Regions from separate parts of the Gottschalkia purinilytica genome, predicted to be linked through region 1. Evidence: riboswitches for the same ligand, from Rfam matches in the RefSeq annotation. Region 1 holds a riboswitch; each other region holds the start of a gene.
What was found. A riboswitch is a leader RNA that binds a small molecule or an ion and turns the genes downstream of it on or off. The one in region 1 is predicted to bind thiamine pyrophosphate.

Region 1 (6,578 bases):
TGAAATAATTATACCTATTCCTGAAGCTGTTAGTAATGCATCTACTATTTCTTCATCAGTAGATCCATAAACTTCAGCAGCTGTCGTTACAGTTGAAGGAACTATACCACATGAACCAGCAGTTGGAGCTGCACATATTCTTCCCATAGATGCATTGATCTCAGAACAAGATAATGCTCTAGCAGCAGCTTTAAGCACCGTTTCTCCACAAAGAGTCTTTTCAGATTTAGCATAACCAGCTACTCTTTTTGCATCTCCACCTATGATTCCGCCTACAGTTTTAATCTCTTTTTCCATTCCATCTTTAGCAGATGCTTTCATTATATCAAAACTTCTTTTCATTTTTTCTCTTATTTCTTGTTCAGATAATCCTGTTATCTTACATTCTCTTTGAAGTACAATTTCTGATATCTTTTTATTATGTTTTTCAGTTAATGCTAGTAATTCATGTCCGTATCTAAACATATCCAAACCTCCTAACCAATAGGGTTTATCGCTCTTGCCGATATAACCTCTTCTATTTTAGAAACCTCACCTGGAACATTTTCAGGAATTATATTATCTACCTCTATAATCATAGTAGCTTCACCCTCAGGTGTTCTGTCAACTTTCATTATTCCAATATTTATATTATTTTCAGAAAGTACATTAGTAACTTTACTAACTACTCCTTTTTTATCTCTATATTTAACTATAATTGTAGGACAGTTTCCAGTTAAACTAACATCATTTCCTTCTATGTTAGTAATAACTATACTACCTCCTCCAATTGATGATCCAGTAACATCTATTACACTACCGTCATTTTTAGCAAATACCATTTTTACAGTGTTAGGATGCTGCGACTCTCCAAGATCACTTTCAATGAACTCAATGCCTATACTTTCTTGCTTAGCTATATCTAAAGAAGTTCTTAATCTTTCATCTTCCGGATCCATTCCAAGAATTCCAGCAACTAGTGCTCTATCCGTTCCATGGCCTCTATATGTTTTTGCAAATGATCCATGTAGATAAAACTTAACTGACTTAAAATCTTTTCCAGCTATACTTCTAGCAACTTTACCTAATCTTGCAGCTCCAGCTGTATGTGAGCTTGAAGGTCCTATCATTATAGGTCCAAGTATATCAAAAACCCCATATTGTTTCATATTGATGCGCTCTCCCCTTGCTATTTAATATTTCTTTTTCTACAATCATCAGATTAAAATTTTATCATAATATTGTGTCGATTTCAATATCTGTAAAATACAATTGTAGCAATCCATATTTGTCCAAATTTCTCAATAATCTGCTCTTTTTTGTTAATATCTTTTGTTAACTACTAGTAGCTATACATAATATACCCTCTATAAAATTTTTATATCGTATACATTTAAGTGCTAATAATTGATTTATTCATACTTAAATGTTAAAATTTAAATGTATTTTATAATTTAATATGTCTTTGGGGAGCTAGATAAGGCTGGCTGAGAAAAAGACCCGTTTTTAAGTCTTTGACCCTTATACCTGATCTGGATAATACCAGCGTAGGAAATATTTACCACGAGTCTATAATTGTATATTATAATTATATTATACATTTTTTTGACGTATATTGTAATTATTATATTCAAATAACTTACCTTCTTTCAGGTATAAGGTGTTCTATTTTTTTACCTAATTACCTAAAAGGAGGTTTTTTTATTTATGAAAACAAAAAATTTGGTATTTTCAGCGTTATTAATAGCATTAGGAGTTTTAGGATCTCATATAATATACATTCCTCTTGGTCCATCAAAATGCTTTCCAGTACAGCATGTCATAAACATACTCTCAGCCATATTACTGTCTCCTATATATTCTGTAAGTAATGCTTTCATAATATCTTTATTGAGAAATGTATTAGGAACAGGTTCTCTTTTAGCATTTCCAGGTAGTATGATAGGTGCATTATTAGCTTCATTATTATTTAAAAGAACTAAGTCTATAACAGTTGCACTAATAGGTGAAGTCATAGGTACAGGGGTTATAGGTGCTTTAGTGTCATATCCTGTAGCTAAAATAATTATGGGTCAAGATATATCTCCACTTTTCTTTATTATCCCTTTTACAATAAGCACATTAGGAGGAAGTATTATCGCTTATGTAGTTCTTTCATTACTTAAAAAGATTAGTATTTTTAATATATAAATATTAATTTATCGTTATACTATTTGATTTTTTATATTGAAATTACTGTTTTAAACTATTGAATCTTAAGTAACCAGAACAACAATTTAACTAGCTAAAATATAATACTTATAGAATATTGATATTTTAAATTAGGAGGTTTTTAACATGAAAAAAGTATTAACTATAGCAGGGTCTGATTCTTCAGGTGGTGCTGGTATACAAGCAGATTTAAAAACTTTTTCTGCACATGGAGTATTTGGTATGAGTGTCATAACTGCAATAACTGCTCAAAATACACAAGGGGTATTCGGTATACAAGACATAACAGAGGATATGATCGAACAGCAAATAGAAGTTATATATGATGATATAGAAGTTGATGCAGTAAAAATTGGTATGGTTTCTAAAATACCTACTATAAAATCTATAGCAAAGAAGTTAAAAGATTATAATGCAAAAAATATAGTAATTGATCCAGTCATGATATCCAAAAGTGGATTCAATCTTTTAAGTCCTGAAGCTAAAGAAACTTTAATAAGTGAACTCATTCCTATTTCTACTATGGTTACTCCTAATATACCTGAGGCCACAGCTATAACAGGTGATAAAGTAAGTAATATATCTGATATGAAGAAAGCTGCTAAAAAAATATATTACTTAGGTTGTAAAAGTGTATTAGTTAAAGGTGGTCATCTTGATAGTGATGCTACTGACGTATTATTCGATGGAAAAGAGTTTTATTATTTCACCTCTTCAAGAATATTAACTAAAAATACTCATGGGACAGGCTGTACTTTATCTTCTGCTATAGCGTCAAACTTAGCTCTTGGATTTGATATACCTACGTCAGTAAAAAATGCTAAAAAATACATTACAATTGCTATTGAAAATTCTTTAGACATAGGTAAAGGAGTTGGTCCTACTCATCATTTTTATGAATTATATAAAAAAGCTGGATTATAGATTATACTGGAGGTAATTATATTAGAAATGAAATCACAAATATCTCTTTTATTAGAAAATGTAAAAAGAACAAATCCTTTAATACATCACATAACGAATTATGTCACAGCTAATGATTGTGCAAATATAGTTTTAGCAATCGGTGGCTCTCCTGTTATGGCAGACGACTTTGACGAAGTTGAAGAAATGGTATCGGTAGCATCTGCTTTAGTTATAAATATAGGAACATTAAATTCAAGAACTATAGATTCTATGATTCTTGCAGGTAAAAAAGCTAATGCATTAAACATCCCTGTAATATTAGATCCTGTTGGAGTAAAAGCTACTAAACTTAGAACTCATACTGTAAACAAACTATTAGATGAAGTTAAGTTTTCGATAATACGCGGAAATATGTCTGAAATAAAAGCAATAGCAGGACTAGAAAGTAACATTAAAGGTGTTGATAGTAATGATACTGTCAATGGCTCTGAAGATATAGCCAAAACACTTGCTTTAGACTTAAAATGTGTGATAGCAATAACTGGGGCTAAAGATATAATATCTAATGGCAGAAAAACAACTATTATAGAAAATGGACATCCTTTGCTTTCTAAGATTACTGGTACTGGCTGTATGTCAACCTCTTTGATAGGAACATTTTCTAGTGTTACAAATGACTACTATTTGGCTTCTATAGCCGGTATATTATCAATGGGAATAGCTGGAGAAATGGCCTACGATTCATTGGATAAAAAAGATGCTCTAGGAACTTTCAGAGTTTCTATTATAGACAGTATCTCCGCATTAACAAGTAAAGACATATTAGAAAAGAGTAATTTAGAAGAAAAATACTGTTAAAGTTATAAGCAAAATATTATGTACAAAATAAATTTATAGTGAAATATAAAAACACCCATAGAGTTTATCTATCTATGAGTGTTTTTTTAATCCTAAAAACATACTATTGAACATTCTAATTAAAAAGTTAATTAATGGCGATGAAATCAACACTAAGAGTATAGCGATTCCTAAATATGCTAGACCTATCTTTGAAAACACAAATATACTTCTTCCAAGAGGTAATATAAATGCAAGTGCAAAAGTAATTCCCATAGATATTATGAGTAGTACTCTAAGGAAATTTAAAGGTTTTGATATTTTAATTAACACCATTATACCTATTCCACCTGCTACTATAACAGTCAATGTCCTAATATCTCTTATTGGAAGCTGTTTAGAATGTGCTATTAAAAATATTATCAATGTAAATAATGTCACTACTACCCCTTTTGGTATTGTAGTTGACAAGACTCTATATAAAAATCCTTTCTTTACACGCTCTTTGTTAGGTGCAAGAGCAAGGAAAAAAGATGGAATTCCTATTACTATAGAACTTATCAATGTTAACTGTATAGGTATAAACGGATAAGGTAGTAATATTATACCGAATATAAATGATAATAATATGGAGTAAATAGTTTTTGTAAGATAAAGACCTGCTACTCTCTCAAGATTATTTATCATTCTTCTACCTTCAGCAACAACCTCAGGTAGTGCCGCAAAGTTTGAATCTAAGAGTACTAGTTGAGAGACCGCCTTTGCTGCATCACTTCCTGCTGCCATAGCAATTCCACAATCTGCTTCTTTAAGTGCTAAAACATCATTTACTCCATCTCCAGTCATTGCAACTGTATGACCTTTAGACTGAAGAGCCTTAATTATATCTCTTTTCTGATGTGGAGTCACCCTCCCAAATACAGTATTCTTTTCAATCATATCTGAAAAATCTTTTTCATCACTTGAAAGTTCTCTAGCATCTAAATAATTTTCTGCCCCTTTAACTCCTGCACGTTTTGCAACTGCTGAAACAGTTATAGGGCTATCTCCTGAAATTATTTTTATATTAACACCTTGTTCATCAAAATACTTAAGAGTTTTAGGTGCTTCTTTTCTTATTACATCTTCTATAAGTATCAAAGCCACTAATTTTAAGTTACCAGGAAGTTTGTCTTCTAGTATTTCATCTGACTTGGCAACAAGAATAACCCTTCTTCCTTTCTTAGCCTCTTCTTCTACTTCAGTCTTAATTTCTTCATATCTTTCATTTAAAATCATATCTGGAGCACCTATAATAAAGCTTCCTTTTCCCTTAAATGAAACTGCGCTCCATTTTCTAGCAGATGAAAATGGTATTTTTTTTATTATCTCATAGTTTGGATTTTCTTTATATTTTTCAAGTAATGCATCTTGTGTAGGATTCCCCCTCTGAAAAGCATGTGTTAAAGCCGAAATTTCTTCTTCTATCTTATCTCTACCATCAGAATTTAAAGGGATAAAATCTACTACATTTAGCTTTCCTTCTGTTATAGTCCCTGTTTTATCAAGACACAACATATCCACCCTTGCTAAGACTTCAGTTGCTGGTAGTTCTTGAACTAAAGTTTTCCATTTTGAAAGTCTGATAATACCTACAACAAATGTAACACTTGTTAGGAGCACTAATCCTTCAGGAACCATTCCTATTATACCTGCAACTGCACTAAGTGCTGCTTCTTGCCAATCTTTACCACTACATAATATCTGTGTACTCATTAAAAGTACCCCTACTGGAATTATGAGCCATATTATTATTTTTACAATCTTATTTATAGATTGTTGGAGTTCAGAATTTATAAGCTTAAACTTTTTAGCTTCTTGTGAAAGCTTTGCTGTATAAGTATCATTACCCACATGTGTAACTTTTGCAAGACCACTTCCAGATGTAACAAAACTTCCTGATAAAAGTTTTGAACCTAGTTTTTTATTTACTGAATCTGACTCTCCTGTTAAAAGAGATTCATCTACTTCAAATTGAGTATCTTCTAATACAACTGCATCAACAATTAATTGATCTCCCGCAGATAATACTATAATATCATCAACTACCACTTCTTCAATTCCAACTTGTGTTTCCTTACCATCTCTTATAACTGTAGCTTTAGCTGAACTAAGTAAAGAAAGAGATTCTATCTTCTTCTTTGCTCTAAGTTCTTGAACTATACCTACAACAGTATTCGTTATTATAACTCCTGAAAAAAGTGCATTTTTAGGAGAACCTGCTAAAAAGACAATACTAGCAAGAACTATATTTAATGCATTAAATATAGTAAATAAATTTGCACGAACAATCTGCCACACCGTTCTAGATGGGGCATCTGGAAGAATATTTACTTTACCACTTGCTACTCGCTTCTTCACTTCTTCACTTGTTAATCCTATTATGTCTTTATCTAAAGTAATTTTATCCATAATATGTCTCCTTATCTAATATGCACTCTGTTCTCTGTTAATATAATAACACCATTTATAAAAAATTTACCTTACATATTTGTCATACTGCTTACATATTCGTCATACTATAATATTTTACTTATTTAAATTCTAATATACAATTAAAAAATTTCTTGTATTTTGTATGAAAAACTAGAATAACCAATAAAAAT
Region 2 (6,578 bases), 150 kb from region 1:
ATTTATAAATTTTTATTATATATGTATTAAAGAGATATTAATAACCTTAAACTATTAATAATCTATATTCTTTTCAAAATGCTGATAATCCTTAATATATTTCCACTCTCCTCCCCATATCCATCCTCTTTTCTTAAAAGCTAAGTATAATGCATCATCTTTTACTATCATTCCTTTTCTTACATTACTTCTATCTATATAATCTTTACTACTAATAGGAAGTATCTTATCTTTGTTTATATAGGGATTTTGTACTGGATTTATATCTATTGCTACTCCATAGGCATGTTTTGAAATATTGTTACTACCACTTGCTATATTTCTATAACAAAATGCAGAAGTATTATTATCTTCCATGGACAATTTATCATTAGCTTCATATTCGTCTATTATTTTTATCTTATCTATTGGATATTTTACATAGTACAGTTCTTTAAAAATATCTACTATTTCCTTGGAAACTTTATTGTGTACTACTAATTCTCCTTTATGTATCTTGTTATCAAATCCCCAATGTAAGACTTTTATATAACTAAGATCATCTAAACTTATATTATTATTTTCATGCCATGATAATCCTATCATTTTCTTTTTTATTTCTTCAGGTATAGATTGATATGTGAATTCTTCATCTATGGATTTATTCACCTTACGCTCCTTAACTTTTAACCTTTTTTCTACTTCATACTTATCTTTTCGATAAAGTTCTTTACCTTCATGATTTTTCTTTATACCTACATTTCCTTTTAATACAACACTAACTTCATAAGCAGCTAAAATTATTAAAGCTAATACAATGATTTTTATAAACTTATTTTTCATTATTAAAATCACCCTATTTATCACACATTATATTATCTTTATAAGAGTTTAATAATTAATATTAAACACATAATTTAAACACAAGGCTTAACATTTCTTTTCAAAATCTTATAAAACAATCTAGAAATAATTTTCTTAAAAAAGTTTATTTTACTGCTATAAAAATATATATTGTTTATCCATCCTTGATTTTCCCAGTATTCCTTATCTAAAGGAAATACATTCTCGGCTAATATTTTTTGTACTTGAAAAGTTATAAGTTGATTTAAGGAAGGTCTATAATCTCCTATTTCTCCTTTCAATGTATGTATAAACTTTTCAACTTCTTTATAATCTACTTTTTGATTTATTCTTGATATTTTTCTACCTATTGTACCTGTTACATTTGTTCCCCATTGAAGCATTATACTATTCATCACTTTAAATGTACTAGAAAGTCCTGAGGATGCTGTAGTAGCAACTAGTAAGACAGGTTTTCCTGGTATTCTAGGTCTATGAAACCACTCACATGTTCTGTCAAAGAAGGTTTTCAGTTTTCCACTTAAGTTATTCATATATACAGGAGTTGATATTATAATTCCATCACAGTTCTCTATCTTTTCTATAATTTTTATCATATCGTCATTTATACTACACATTCCTTTTAGAATACAAACTTCACATCCATAGCAATCTTTTATGTCATATTCATGTAAGTGTAAATATTCAACTTCTATATCTTTACCTTTGAAGATATCTTCAATACTTTTTAAAACTTTATATGTATTTTTCTTTCTGAAACTGCTATTTATAATTAAAACTTTTTTCATATAAGCTCCTCCAACTTTACACCCTTATAACTATATATAATAATTTACATTAAAAAAGTCCTGATTTCTTAAAGAAATCAGAACTTATAAATAACTAAATCTAAATAACTAAATTAATTTAAACCTATCCTTTATTTGTAAATATATGATAATAAGTACGCTTACAAACATTCCTCCCATAATTAGATCATTTAAAAAACTATTTATATTTGGAAAGATAAATGTATTTAAAACTAATAAACTGACAATATATAATTGTCCTGCAATGCTATACAGCTTCCTATCTCTTTTATAATCATATATTACACCTATATTTAGTATTATAAAAAAGGATATAATAAAAAATCCCATATGATCCCCCTCTTTACTATAACAGTAGCACTTATACTGTATAACTTTTTCATGCGTAATTATAATACCAATATTTTATAATTTGTTTTTATTTACATAATCATTATATGTTAAATTTATCCCTTTGTTAATAGCTTATATAAACAAATTTAATATATCTTGGCATTCAATTAAGTCTTTAATTTTTTCAAAGTTTCTTCTATTAATAATTTATATTTTGTGTTTTTTTCAATTTTTTCATAACAAAAAATTTTCATTTCATGTGTCAAATTTTCGTTCTCTAGGATATTTTTGTACTCTTCTATTTCCTTTGTAACTCTATTTAATCTATTTTCCCATTCTTTTATTAAATTCAAATTAATCAACTCACTTTAAAATTTCTATAATATTATTATAATAATCATTTATGTTTTCATACTAAAATTCTATTTACCTTTACAAATTTTTTATATTACATTATAATTGAGTTAATTTAATAAAAAGAAAGCTAGGGGAGCCATTTGGCTGAGAAGGTTTCAAACCTGACTCTTTGAACCTGATGTGGTTAGTACCATCGTAGGGAAGCTTATACATAATTTTCGTATAAAAATATTTAATTATTTTTTAATTGTATTTTTATTGAAATAAAAAGCTTACCTATTTTAGGTAGGCTTTTTTTATTGGATTAAAGGAGGTGACCAAATGCATATAAAGATAAATGGAAAAAATAAGTCTGTAAAGGATGATATAAGCATTTTAGACTTATTAACTTCTAATAACTTAAATCCAAATAATGTTGTTATAGAATACAATTACACTATTTTAGAAAGAGAAGAATGGCAAGATACCATATTAAAAGAAAATGATAATTTAGAAGTCTTAAGCTTTGTAGGAGGAGGTTAACGTATGAATGATGAGCTAATAATTGGAGATACAGAACTTAAAAGTAGATTGTTCATAGGTACAGGAAAGTATTCATCTGATTCTTTGATACCCAAAATACTAGAAAAGTCCAAGTGTGAAGTTGTTACAGTTGCTCTTAGAAGAATTGATCTAAGTTCTAAAGAAAATAATATTTTAAACTATATACCGAAAGATACCAAATTACTTCCAAATACATCTGGTGCAAGAAATGCAGATGAAGCTATTAGGATAGCTAGACTTGCTAAAGCATCAGGATGTGGAAATTGGATCAAGATTGAGATTATATCTGATAATAAATATCTTCTTCCAGATGGTTATGAAACTATTAAGGCTACTGAAATACTTGCTTCCGAAGGATTTATTGTACTTCCATATGTAAGTCCAGACTTAATGGTAGCTCGATCTCTTGTAAATGCAGGAGCATCTGCTGTTATGCCTCTTGGATCACCTATAGGATCAAATAGAGGTATTAAGACAAGAGAACTGATAAAAATTTTAATTGAAGAAATTCCTTTACCAATAATAGTTGATGCTGGCATTGGTAAACCATCTGATGCATGTGAAGCTATGGAAATGGGTGCTTCAGCTTGTCTTTTAAATACAGCTATTGCTACATCTAAGAATCCTATTTTAATGGCAGAAGCATTTGGTAAAGCAGTTGAGGCAGGAAGAAAAGCTTACTTAGCTGGTCTTGGAAATAAGAGTTATACTGCAAATGCCTCTTCTCCACTCACAGGCTTTCTAAACAAATAAACTTATAATTTAACATCAAAAAGAAGGTATGATAATGAGTTTCTACGATATTTACTCTAGATATAAAGATTTTGACATAGATAGTTTTTATAATAATATATCTGATAAAGATATAGAATTAATACTTCAAAAAGATATATTAAACGAAATAGACTTTTTAATGCTGCTTTCTCCAAAAGCAGAAAATTTTCTTGAACCTATAGCTCTTAAGGCTAATAGTCTAACTATCCAACATTTTGGTAAAACAATACTTTTATATACACCAATGTATCTAGCTAACTACTGCACAAATCAATGCCTATATTGTGGATTTAATACTAAAAATGATATTAAAAGAAAACAAATGTCTTTGGAAGAAGTAGAAGCTGAAGCAAAATACATTTCTTCTAAAGGTATAAAGCATATATTAATACTTACTGGAGATGCAAAAGATATATCTTCTGTAGAGTATATTAATAGTTGTGTCAATATCTTAAAGAAATATTTCAACTCTATTAGTATTGAAATATTTCCTTTAAATGAAGATGAATATTCAAAACTAATAAAATCAGGTGTAGATTCATTAACTATATATCAAGAAACATATAATGAGTACATTTATGATAAAGTTCATTTGAAAGGTCCTAAAAAAGACTATAGATATAGATTAGATGCTCCTGAAAGAGCGTGTAAATCTTATATAAACTCTGTAAATATAGGTGCTCTTTTAGGATTAGATTATTGGAGAAAAGAAGCATTTTTTACTGGACTTCATGCTAACTATCTTCAAAATAAATATCCTCATGTAGAAGTAAGTATATCTACACCTAGAATAAGACCACATGTTGGAGATTTTTCTCCTTATCACATAGTTAGTGATAAAAATATAGTACAGTTTATAGTTGCTTTAAGACTTTTTTTACCTAGATGTGGAGTTACTATTTCTACACGTGAAAGCGAAAACTTTAGGAATAATATACTTCCATTAGGTGTTACAAAAATGTCTACAGATTCTAACACCTCTGTTGGAGGTCACACCAATAAACAGAATCAAACCAATCAATTTAATATATGCGACACTAGAAACGTAGAAAAAATGATGGAAGATATAAAAACATTAGGTTATCAACCAATACTTAAAAACTGGGATATAATCTAAACAACTATGGCTGGTGAAAAATATGAATGAATTAGAGAAAACTTTAATAACTCAATTGGGGAAGAAAAATTTCAATAAAATACAATCTGTTACTATAGGTATAGCTGGAGCTGGTGGTCTCGGATCTAATTGTGATTTTAATCTAGTTAGAAGTGGATTTAAAAATTTTGTAATTGTAGACTTTGATATTGTAGAATCATCAAATTTAAATAGACAATTTTATTTTTATCATCAATTAGGAATGTTAAAAGTTCATGCTCTTAAAGAAAATCTATATCTAATAAATCCAGATATAAACTTAACAGTGTTAGATACAATTCTAACATCTGACAACATAGAAAAAATATTTTCCAACTGTAATATTATTGTAGAAGCCTTTGACAAAGCTAGCTGTAAAAAAATGATATCTGAAAAGTTTATGAATTCTAATAAGCTTTTAGCTTCTGCATCTGGACTTGCTGGTTGGGGAAAAAGTGATGATATAAAAACACATGTCATAAAAGATAACTTTTTTATTGTTGGAGACTTAGTATCTGAAGTATCTGATATTACTCCTCCTATTTCTCCAAGAGTAAATATAGTTGCAGCGAAACAAGCAAATATAGTCCTTGACTATATTATAAAAAATTTTTAAGGAAGTGTCTATATGAGAGATAAGGTTAAAGACTTTTTTAATAAAGAACTATATTGTATTACTTCTGAGGAACATTCTAAGGGGAGAAATAACATAGAAGTTGTTAAGGAGTTAATTGATGCAGGAGTCAAAATAATTCAATATCGAGAAAAAGATAAAAAAGCTTTATATAAATATAAAGAATGTAAAGAAATAAGGAAACTTACTAAAGAAGCTGATGTTATGTTTATAGTAAATGACAATATAGATATTGCTATTTCAGTAGGTGCTGACGGTGTTCATATAGGACAAGAAGATATGCCTATTGAAAAAGTAAGAGAGCTAGTTGGTAATGACATGATTATAGGTCTGTCTACACACTGTATAGAAGAAGCACATAATGCAGTATTAAGAGGTGCTGACTATATAGGAGTTGGTCCTATATTTTCAACTAATACCAAAAAAGATGCTTGTGCTCCTGTAGGTCTTAAATATTTAAATTCTGTTTCACAAAATATCAGTATTCCTTTTGTAGCTATAGGAGGAATAAAGAAACATAATATTATTGAAGTATTATCCAATGGTGCAAGTTGTGTAGCAATGATAAGTGAGATAGTAGGTGCAAATGATATAAAAGAACAAGTGAAAAATATTAAAAATATAATAACTGAAAGTTAATTTAATTTAGGGGGAAAATATAGTGAATTATACAACTCAAATGGATGCTGCTAGAAAAGGCTTAATAACAGATGAAATGAAGATAGTATCCAAAAAAGAAAATATTGATGTTAATGTACTTAGAAGTTTAATTGCTGAAGGAAAAATAGCTATACCTGCTAATAAAAATCACAAGAATCTAAATCCTGAAGGTATAGGTGAAGGTCTTAGAACTAAAATTAATGTAAACTTAGGAATATCAAAAGACTGCTATAATATTGATGCAGAAATGGAAAAAGTAAAAAAAGCTTTAGAACTAAAAGCTGAAGCTATAATGGATTTAAGCTCATATGGAAAAACAGAAGAATTTAGACGTAAACTCGTAGAAACTTCTACTGCTATGATTGGTACTGTTCCAATATATGATGCTGTAGGATTTTATGATAAAGAATTAAAAGATATAAGTGAGAAAGAATTTTTAGATGTAATTGAAAAACATGCTAAAGATGGTGTAGACTTTATGACTATCCAT
Region 3 (6,578 bases), on a different contig from region 1:
ATAACTAATACAAATAGTATAATAGGATCCGCTCATTACTTTTCACCTGAACAGGCTAGAGGAGGATATATAGATGAAAAATCTGATATATACTCTTTAGGAATAGTAATGTATGAGATGATAACAGGAACTGTTCCTTTTGAAGGAGAAAGTCCTATAACAGTAGCAATAAGACATATACAAGAACAACCAAAATTACCTAGTGAAATAAATAGCTCTGTTCCAAAAGGATTAGAGAAAATAATAATGAAATGCATAGAAAAAGATCAAACGTTGAGATACAGTAATATCAAAGAATTACTAAGAGATCTAAAAGAATTTAAGATTCATGGAGATACTCAAGTAAAGGAGCCATATAACTCTAGCGATTCTCCAACTCAAGTTATGCCTATAGTTAATGATGATATGATAGATAATATTAATGGAGATATCGATGGTGAATCAGATGTTAAGATCAAACCTAGAAAGGCTAAAAATACAAAAGCACCTTCTAAAAAAGACAAGAAGCCTAAGAAAAGAAAATCTAATAAACTGTTAACTTTTATTGCTATAATATTAGCATTCCTAACAGTATGTGGTGTTGCTTTAGCAGTTTTAGGTTCAAAAGGACTATTAGGAGCTAAAGAGGTGCAAGTTCCAAATATAGTTGGACTTCAAGAAGAAACAGCTAAAAAGAAAGTAGAAGATAGGGGACTAAAATTTGAAGTCACCAGTAAGGAATATAGTGACGAGTATAATGAAGGCGATGTAATAAGACAGAGTGAAGAAGAAGGACAGAAAGTAAAAGAAGGATTTACTATAAGGGCTGTTATAAGTAAAGGGAAAGAAAATGTAAAAGTACCGAAGTTGATAAACAAAGATATAGATGCAGCTACAGAGTTATTAGAAGAAGCAGGATTAGAAAAAGGAGACGTTGAATACGAATATAGTAAATTACCAGAAGGTACAGTAATAGAACAGGACCCAGAGCCATCAGATGAGGTTTCTAGGGGAACTACAGTAAATTTAGTAGTTAGTAAAGGTCGTAAAGAATATACTAAACCAAATAAATACAATAATTACAATAAGAACTCAAACAAAGATTCAAATAATGACAAAAATAATGATAACAGTAATGATAGAAATGATAACAACTCAAATAATAATGTAAATAATAATCAGAACAATAACCAAAACAATAATCAGAATAATAATCATAATAACAATAATACGAATAATGGTAATAATCAAAATAATAATGGATCTAATTCTAATTCTGGTAATAATCAAAATAACAATTCAGGAGGAAACCAAGGAACAAATCCAGGAGGAAATCCAGGAGGAAATCAAGGAACGAATCCAGGAGGAAATCAAGGAACAAACCCGGGAGGGAATCAAGGAACAAATCCGGGAGGAAATCAAGGAACAAATCCTCCTAGCGTAACACCTGAAAACTAAAATATATAGTATACTAAACTGAATTAATATAAAAATTAAAAAAATCTCATAAATTTGATGTATAAGTAATTTTAGGAGGATTAATAATGCTAGAAGGAACAATTATTAAGGGGATAGGTGGATTTTACTACGTAAAAGTAAAAGATGATTTATATGAGTGTAGAGCGAGAGGAGTTTTTCGTAAAGAAAAAACCAAACCTTTAGTAGGTGATAGAGTTTTAATAAGAGCTAATGAAAATGATAAAACTGGCTATGTGGAAAAAATATTTGAAAGAAAAACTGAACTTATCAGACCACCAGTTTCAAATGTAAATCAAGCTATAATTGTTTTTGCAGTTAAAAATCCAGATCCTAATTTATGGTTATTAGATAGATTCCTACTTCTAGCATCTTATCAAGGGTTAGATGTTGTAATATGCTTTAATAAAATAGACTTAGTAAATGAAGAGGTTAAGCATCTTATTGAGGATTACACAAAAGCTGGGTATAAAGTAATTACAACCAGTTGTAAAGAAAATAAAGGTATAGATGAACTAAGAGAGACTCTTAAGGATAAGATAAGTGTATTTGCAGGACCTTCAGGAGTTGGTAAATCTACATTGCTCAATAATATACAATCTAACTTACAATTAAAGACTGGAGAAATCAGTCAAAAAACTAGTAGAGGAAAGCATACTACAAGGCACGTTGAATTAATAGAGTTAGAAATGGGCGGATGGGTATTAGATACTCCTGGCTTTAGCTCTTTAGATATTGATTTTTTAGACGAAGAAAATTTGCAAATATATTTTAATGATATATATGAAAAAAGTCATTTATGTAAATTTACAGGATGTAAACATGACAAAGAACCTCAATGTGCGGTAAAAGAATCAGTAGAAAATGGAGAAATTAGTAGATCTAGATACAATAATTATTTACTCTTTTTAAAAGAAACCATGGACAATAGGAGGTATTAGTAATGATAAAAATAGCACCATCAATTTTATCAGCAGATTTTAGCAATTTAGAAGAACAGATACAAAAAATAGATAAAGGTGGAGCAGATTTAGTACATTTAGATGTAATGGATGGGCAGTTTGTTCCAAATATAACTTTTGGACCTCCTGTTATAAAAAATATTAGAAGAGTTACGGACTTACCTTTTGATGTACATTTAATGATAGATAGACCAGAGAGATATATAAAAGAATTTGTAGATGCAGGAGCAGATATAATTACTGTACATCAAGAATCAACTCTACATTTACATCGTACAATACAGCAAATAAAAAGCTATGGCATAAAAGCATCAGTTGCTTTAAATCCATCTACACCATTAGAAACTATAAAACATGTAATTGATGATTTAGATATGGTATTAATAATGACTGTTAATCCTGGTTTTGGAGGACAATCATTTATTCCTCAAATGAAAGAAAAAATAAAAGAGTTAAGAAAATGGATTGATTCTAAAAAGCTTGATATAGATATTCAAGTTGATGGTGGAATCAAGTTAGACAATATAAAAGAAGTAATAGATTGTGGAGCAAATGTTTTTGTAGCAGGTTCAGCAATATTTGGTACAGATAATATTATAGATACTACTAAAAAGTTTAAGAGTATATAAAATTATTACAAATTAATATAAATTAAAAATTCACTAGGGGAGCTAATCTGCTGAGAGGAAATTACTTAAATTTCGACCCTATAACCTGATCTAGTTAGTACTAGCGGAGGGAAGTGTAATATTTTCATGCAATTAGCCTCCCAAATTAAATTTATTAAGGGAGGTATTTTTATGAATATCAAAACTAGTGAAACTAATAAATCAACTAATATTAAATTTCTAGTAGAAGCAGGTGTAATGGTGGCACTTGCAACTATATTAAGTATGGTAAAAATTTATCAGGCACCTAATGGTGGATCAGTAACAGCTGGAAGTATGATACCAATTATTTTTATAGCTTTAAGATGGGGAGTTTTAAGAGGTATATTTACAGGATTAGTTTATGGACTAGTGCAGTCATTTGATCCATATATAGTACATCCTATACAATATATATTAGACTATTTAGTTGCTTTTTCTTTTTTAGGGTTAGCTGGAATTGCTAAAAATATAATAGCTACGAAAAATAAAAAAGATACAGCCTTTGAATATGTGGTTATTATTGTAGGTGTATTTTTAGGTATTTTAGGAAGATTTATTTGCCATGTATTATCAGGAGTTATATTTTTTGAAGCAAATGCAAAAGATTTAGGTGTATGGAAATATTCTATAATCTACAATGGAACATATTTAGGAATTGAACTTATTATGTCAATTTTAATATTAACTCTTATTTGGAGACCTCTTAGAAGATTACTTTCAAGCTAACATTAAATAAAGAAAAGAGTGAGACTTTGAAAATACTAATAGTTTCAAATGGAAATCTAGAAGATATATGTATATCAGATATACTAGAAAAACATGATTTGCTTATATGTGCAGATGGTGGAGCTAGACATTTGTACAAGCAAAACATACTTCCAGACATTATAGTAGGAGATCTAGATTCTATTGGGGATAAAGTTTTAAATTATTATAAGAAAAAAGAAGTGGTTTTTCATAAATTTCCAAGTGAAAAAGATAAAACAGATACTGAATTAGCTATAGATTATGCGATTGAGAAAGGTGCAACGGAAATAAGTTTATTAGGAGTAACAGGAACAAGATTAGATCACACTTTAGCTAATATAATGCTATTATACGATTTATTGAATAAAAATATTAAAGCAAGGATAATAGACTCCCATAATGAAATCTTCATGATAAAAAATAACTTGGAAATTCAAAATGACAATAAATATAAATTTGTTTCTGTAATACCTATAATAAATGATGCTAAAAAGGTTAATATAAAAGGATTTAAGTATGAAACTAAAGATATAGATTTTAAGATAGGAACAACGTTAGGAATTAGTAATGAGATTAAAGAAGAAAAAGGATATATAGATATGGAAGACGGAATATGTCTAATTATAAAGTCAAGAGATTAAATTATGATAACAGCCTAAATAGGCTGTTTTTCTTTTGGCTTTATTAATGTTTTTGTAACTTTTTATTAGACATAGAATAGTATAATACTATAATATCTAATGAAGTAGGTGAATACCTTGAAAAAGTTCGATATCAAACGACTATTTTTAAAAAATAATTTCAAAAAAACTCTAGGTATTACATTCTCTATAATAGGAGCTATTATAATAATTCAAGTAATTCCTGTTAAATTTTGGATTCTTAGTTTAGGAATAATATTAGTTGCATTAGGATGGACTTTTTATAGAATGTGTTAGGGGAAATTTAATATGAGTAAAATATTTGAGATCCTAGCAAAGTCAACTATTGCTATTACTTTTATATATGCAATGCTATTTTTACCTGATTTGATGTTATTTAGTTTAGTTATATTTATTTTGTTACTTATTATATGGTATTTCAATGAAATATGAAAGGAGAGTCTAAAGTATGAAAGTATACTTTTTAAAATTACCAAAGACCTTGAGAAAAATATTAAAAAAGTTATCTAGAAATAAAACATAAGTAAAAAAAATAGGCTTCCAGTTTATTAGGAAGCCATGATTATAATGCTCTTTCAACGTTACCTGATCTTATACATCTTGTACATACATTTATCTTCTTAGGAGAACCGTTAACGATAGCTCTTATTTTACGTACGTTTGGAGACCAAGTTCTATTACTTTTACGGTTAGAGAAAGTCACTAAATGGCCTGAAACTTTACCTTTACCGCATACTTCACAGTATTTTGCCAAGTCAAACACCTCCTCAATGTAAGTAATTATAATCTCAAAAAATCTACATTACAACTTATTGTAACACAACTATTAATAATTTTGCAATAATAAAGATAATAATATACTAAAAACAGGACACTAATATCATAAAGTTGAAGATATTATCATTATAATGTAAAATATAGATTATGGTTACTAAAATATTATAAATTAAATTTTAATTTGAGAGGAAATATTTTATTAAGATATAATATATTATATATGAAGAGTATGTGTATACTTCACAAACAAAAGGAGGATTATTGATGTCAGCAAAAGTAACGAACCAGTACGGGAATATAAATATAGATGATAATGTTTTAGCTTCTATTGCAGGATTAGCTGCTATGGAATGCTATGGATTGGTAGGAATGGCAAGTAAGAATGCTACAGATGGATTAGTTGAATTATTAAAAAAAGAACATCTCACAAAAGGTGTAAAAGTTCATAGCGAAGATGATAGAATTGTGATAGACTTATATGTTGTGGTTCAATTTGGGATAAGTATTTCTGCGGTGGCTAGTAATATCATAGAGAAAGTAAAATACACAGTTGAGAACATTACAGGACTAAAGGTTGAAAAAGTAAACGTAAATGTACAAGGAGTAAGAGTTCAAAAGTAGATAAGGAGGTACTAAATTGAAAATTGAATATGTAGATGGACTTATGCTATCTAAGATGTTCTTAGGAGCTGCCAACTCTTTAGAGAAAAATAAAGAAATTGTTAACTCATTAAATGTTTTTCCAGTTCCAGATGGAGATACAGGAACAAATATGTCATTAACAATGCAATCAGCGGTTAGGCAACTTAAAAATTTAGATACTCAAGATATAGACAAGATATCTTCAGTTGTTGCAAATGGTTCACTAATGGGAGCCAGAGGAAATTCAGGAGTTATACTGTCTCAACTACTTAGAGGGTTTTCCAAAGGATTAAAGGGTAGAAAAAGAATTGATACTAAGATAGCATCTATAGCTTTAAAAGAAGGTGCAGATACTGCATATAAGGCTGTTATGAAGCCTATAGAAGGAACTATACTAACGGTAGCTAGAGAATGTGCTGAAAAATCAATAGAAATTTCTAGAACAGAGACAGATGTAGTTGTGTTTTTAAAAAAAGTAATTGAACATGGAGAAATAGCTCTTAATAAAACTCCAGAAATGCTTCCAGTTTTAAAACAAGCAGGTGTTGTAGATGCTGGTGGAAAAGGTCTTCTTACTTTACTAAGTGGAGCATTAGAAGTATTAACAGGTAAGGAAGAAATTAGCTATGATTCAATAGAAAATACAAAACATAATGTACAACCAAATCCAATTAGTGATGATA

Region 2: it holds a riboswitch for thiamine pyrophosphate, as region 1 does, so the genes downstream of both, thiS (sulfur carrier protein ThiS) here and thiW (energy coupling factor transporter S component ThiW) in region 1, are expected to answer to the same signal.
Region 3: it holds a riboswitch for thiamine pyrophosphate, as region 1 does, so the genes downstream of both, thiT (energy-coupled thiamine transporter ThiT) here and thiW (energy coupling factor transporter S component ThiW) in region 1, are expected to answer to the same signal.

What each region holds. Positions count from the first base shown of each region.
Region 1 covers NZ_LGSS01000001.1:355,902-362,479, forward strand. Annotated here, with positions in the region: gene sdaAA (L-serine ammonia-lyase, iron-sulfur-dependent, subunit alpha) at 1-465, opposite strand, end outside; gene sdaAB (L-serine ammonia-lyase, iron-sulfur-dependent subunit beta) at 477-1,148, opposite strand; TPP riboswitch at 1,436-1,549, shown strand; gene thiW (energy coupling factor transporter S component ThiW) at 1,687-2,169, shown strand; gene thiD (bifunctional hydroxymethylpyrimidine kinase/phosphomethylpyrimidine kinase) at 2,317-3,114, shown strand; gene thiM (hydroxyethylthiazole kinase) at 3,142-3,954, shown strand; gene CLPU_RS01770 (cation-translocating P-type ATPase) at 4,027-6,384, opposite strand.
Region 2 covers NZ_LGSS01000001.1:200,921-207,498, forward strand. Annotated here, with positions in the region: gene CLPU_RS00965 (M15 family metallopeptidase) at 55-822, opposite strand; gene CLPU_RS00970 (flavodoxin family protein) at 897-1,631, opposite strand; gene CLPU_RS00980 (hypothetical protein) at 2,153-2,338, opposite strand; TPP riboswitch at 2,462-2,561, shown strand; gene thiS (sulfur carrier protein ThiS) at 2,664-2,864, shown strand; gene CLPU_RS00990 (thiazole synthase) at 2,868-3,638, shown strand; gene thiH (2-iminoacetate synthase ThiH) at 3,673-4,776, shown strand; gene thiF (sulfur carrier protein ThiS adenylyltransferase ThiF) at 4,799-5,410, shown strand; gene thiE (thiamine phosphate synthase) at 5,423-6,067, shown strand; gene thiC (phosphomethylpyrimidine synthase ThiC) at 6,090-6,578, shown strand, end outside.
Region 3 covers NZ_LGSS01000005.1:54,475-61,052, forward strand. Annotated here, with positions in the region: gene pknB (Stk1 family PASTA domain-containing Ser/Thr kinase) at 1-1,437, shown strand, start outside; gene rsgA (ribosome small subunit-dependent GTPase A) at 1,524-2,396, shown strand; gene rpe (ribulose-phosphate 3-epimerase) at 2,399-3,046, shown strand; TPP riboswitch at 3,072-3,175, shown strand; gene thiT (energy-coupled thiamine transporter ThiT) at 3,218-3,793, shown strand; gene CLPU_RS06500 (thiamine diphosphokinase) at 3,820-4,455, shown strand; gene CLPU_RS06505 (hypothetical protein) at 4,573-4,752, shown strand; gene CLPU_RS17190 (hypothetical protein) at 4,765-4,908, shown strand; gene rpmB (50S ribosomal protein L28) at 5,039-5,230, opposite strand; gene CLPU_RS06515 (Asp23/Gls24 family envelope stress response protein) at 5,518-5,874, shown strand; gene CLPU_RS06520 (DAK2 domain-containing protein) at 5,891-6,578, shown strand, end outside.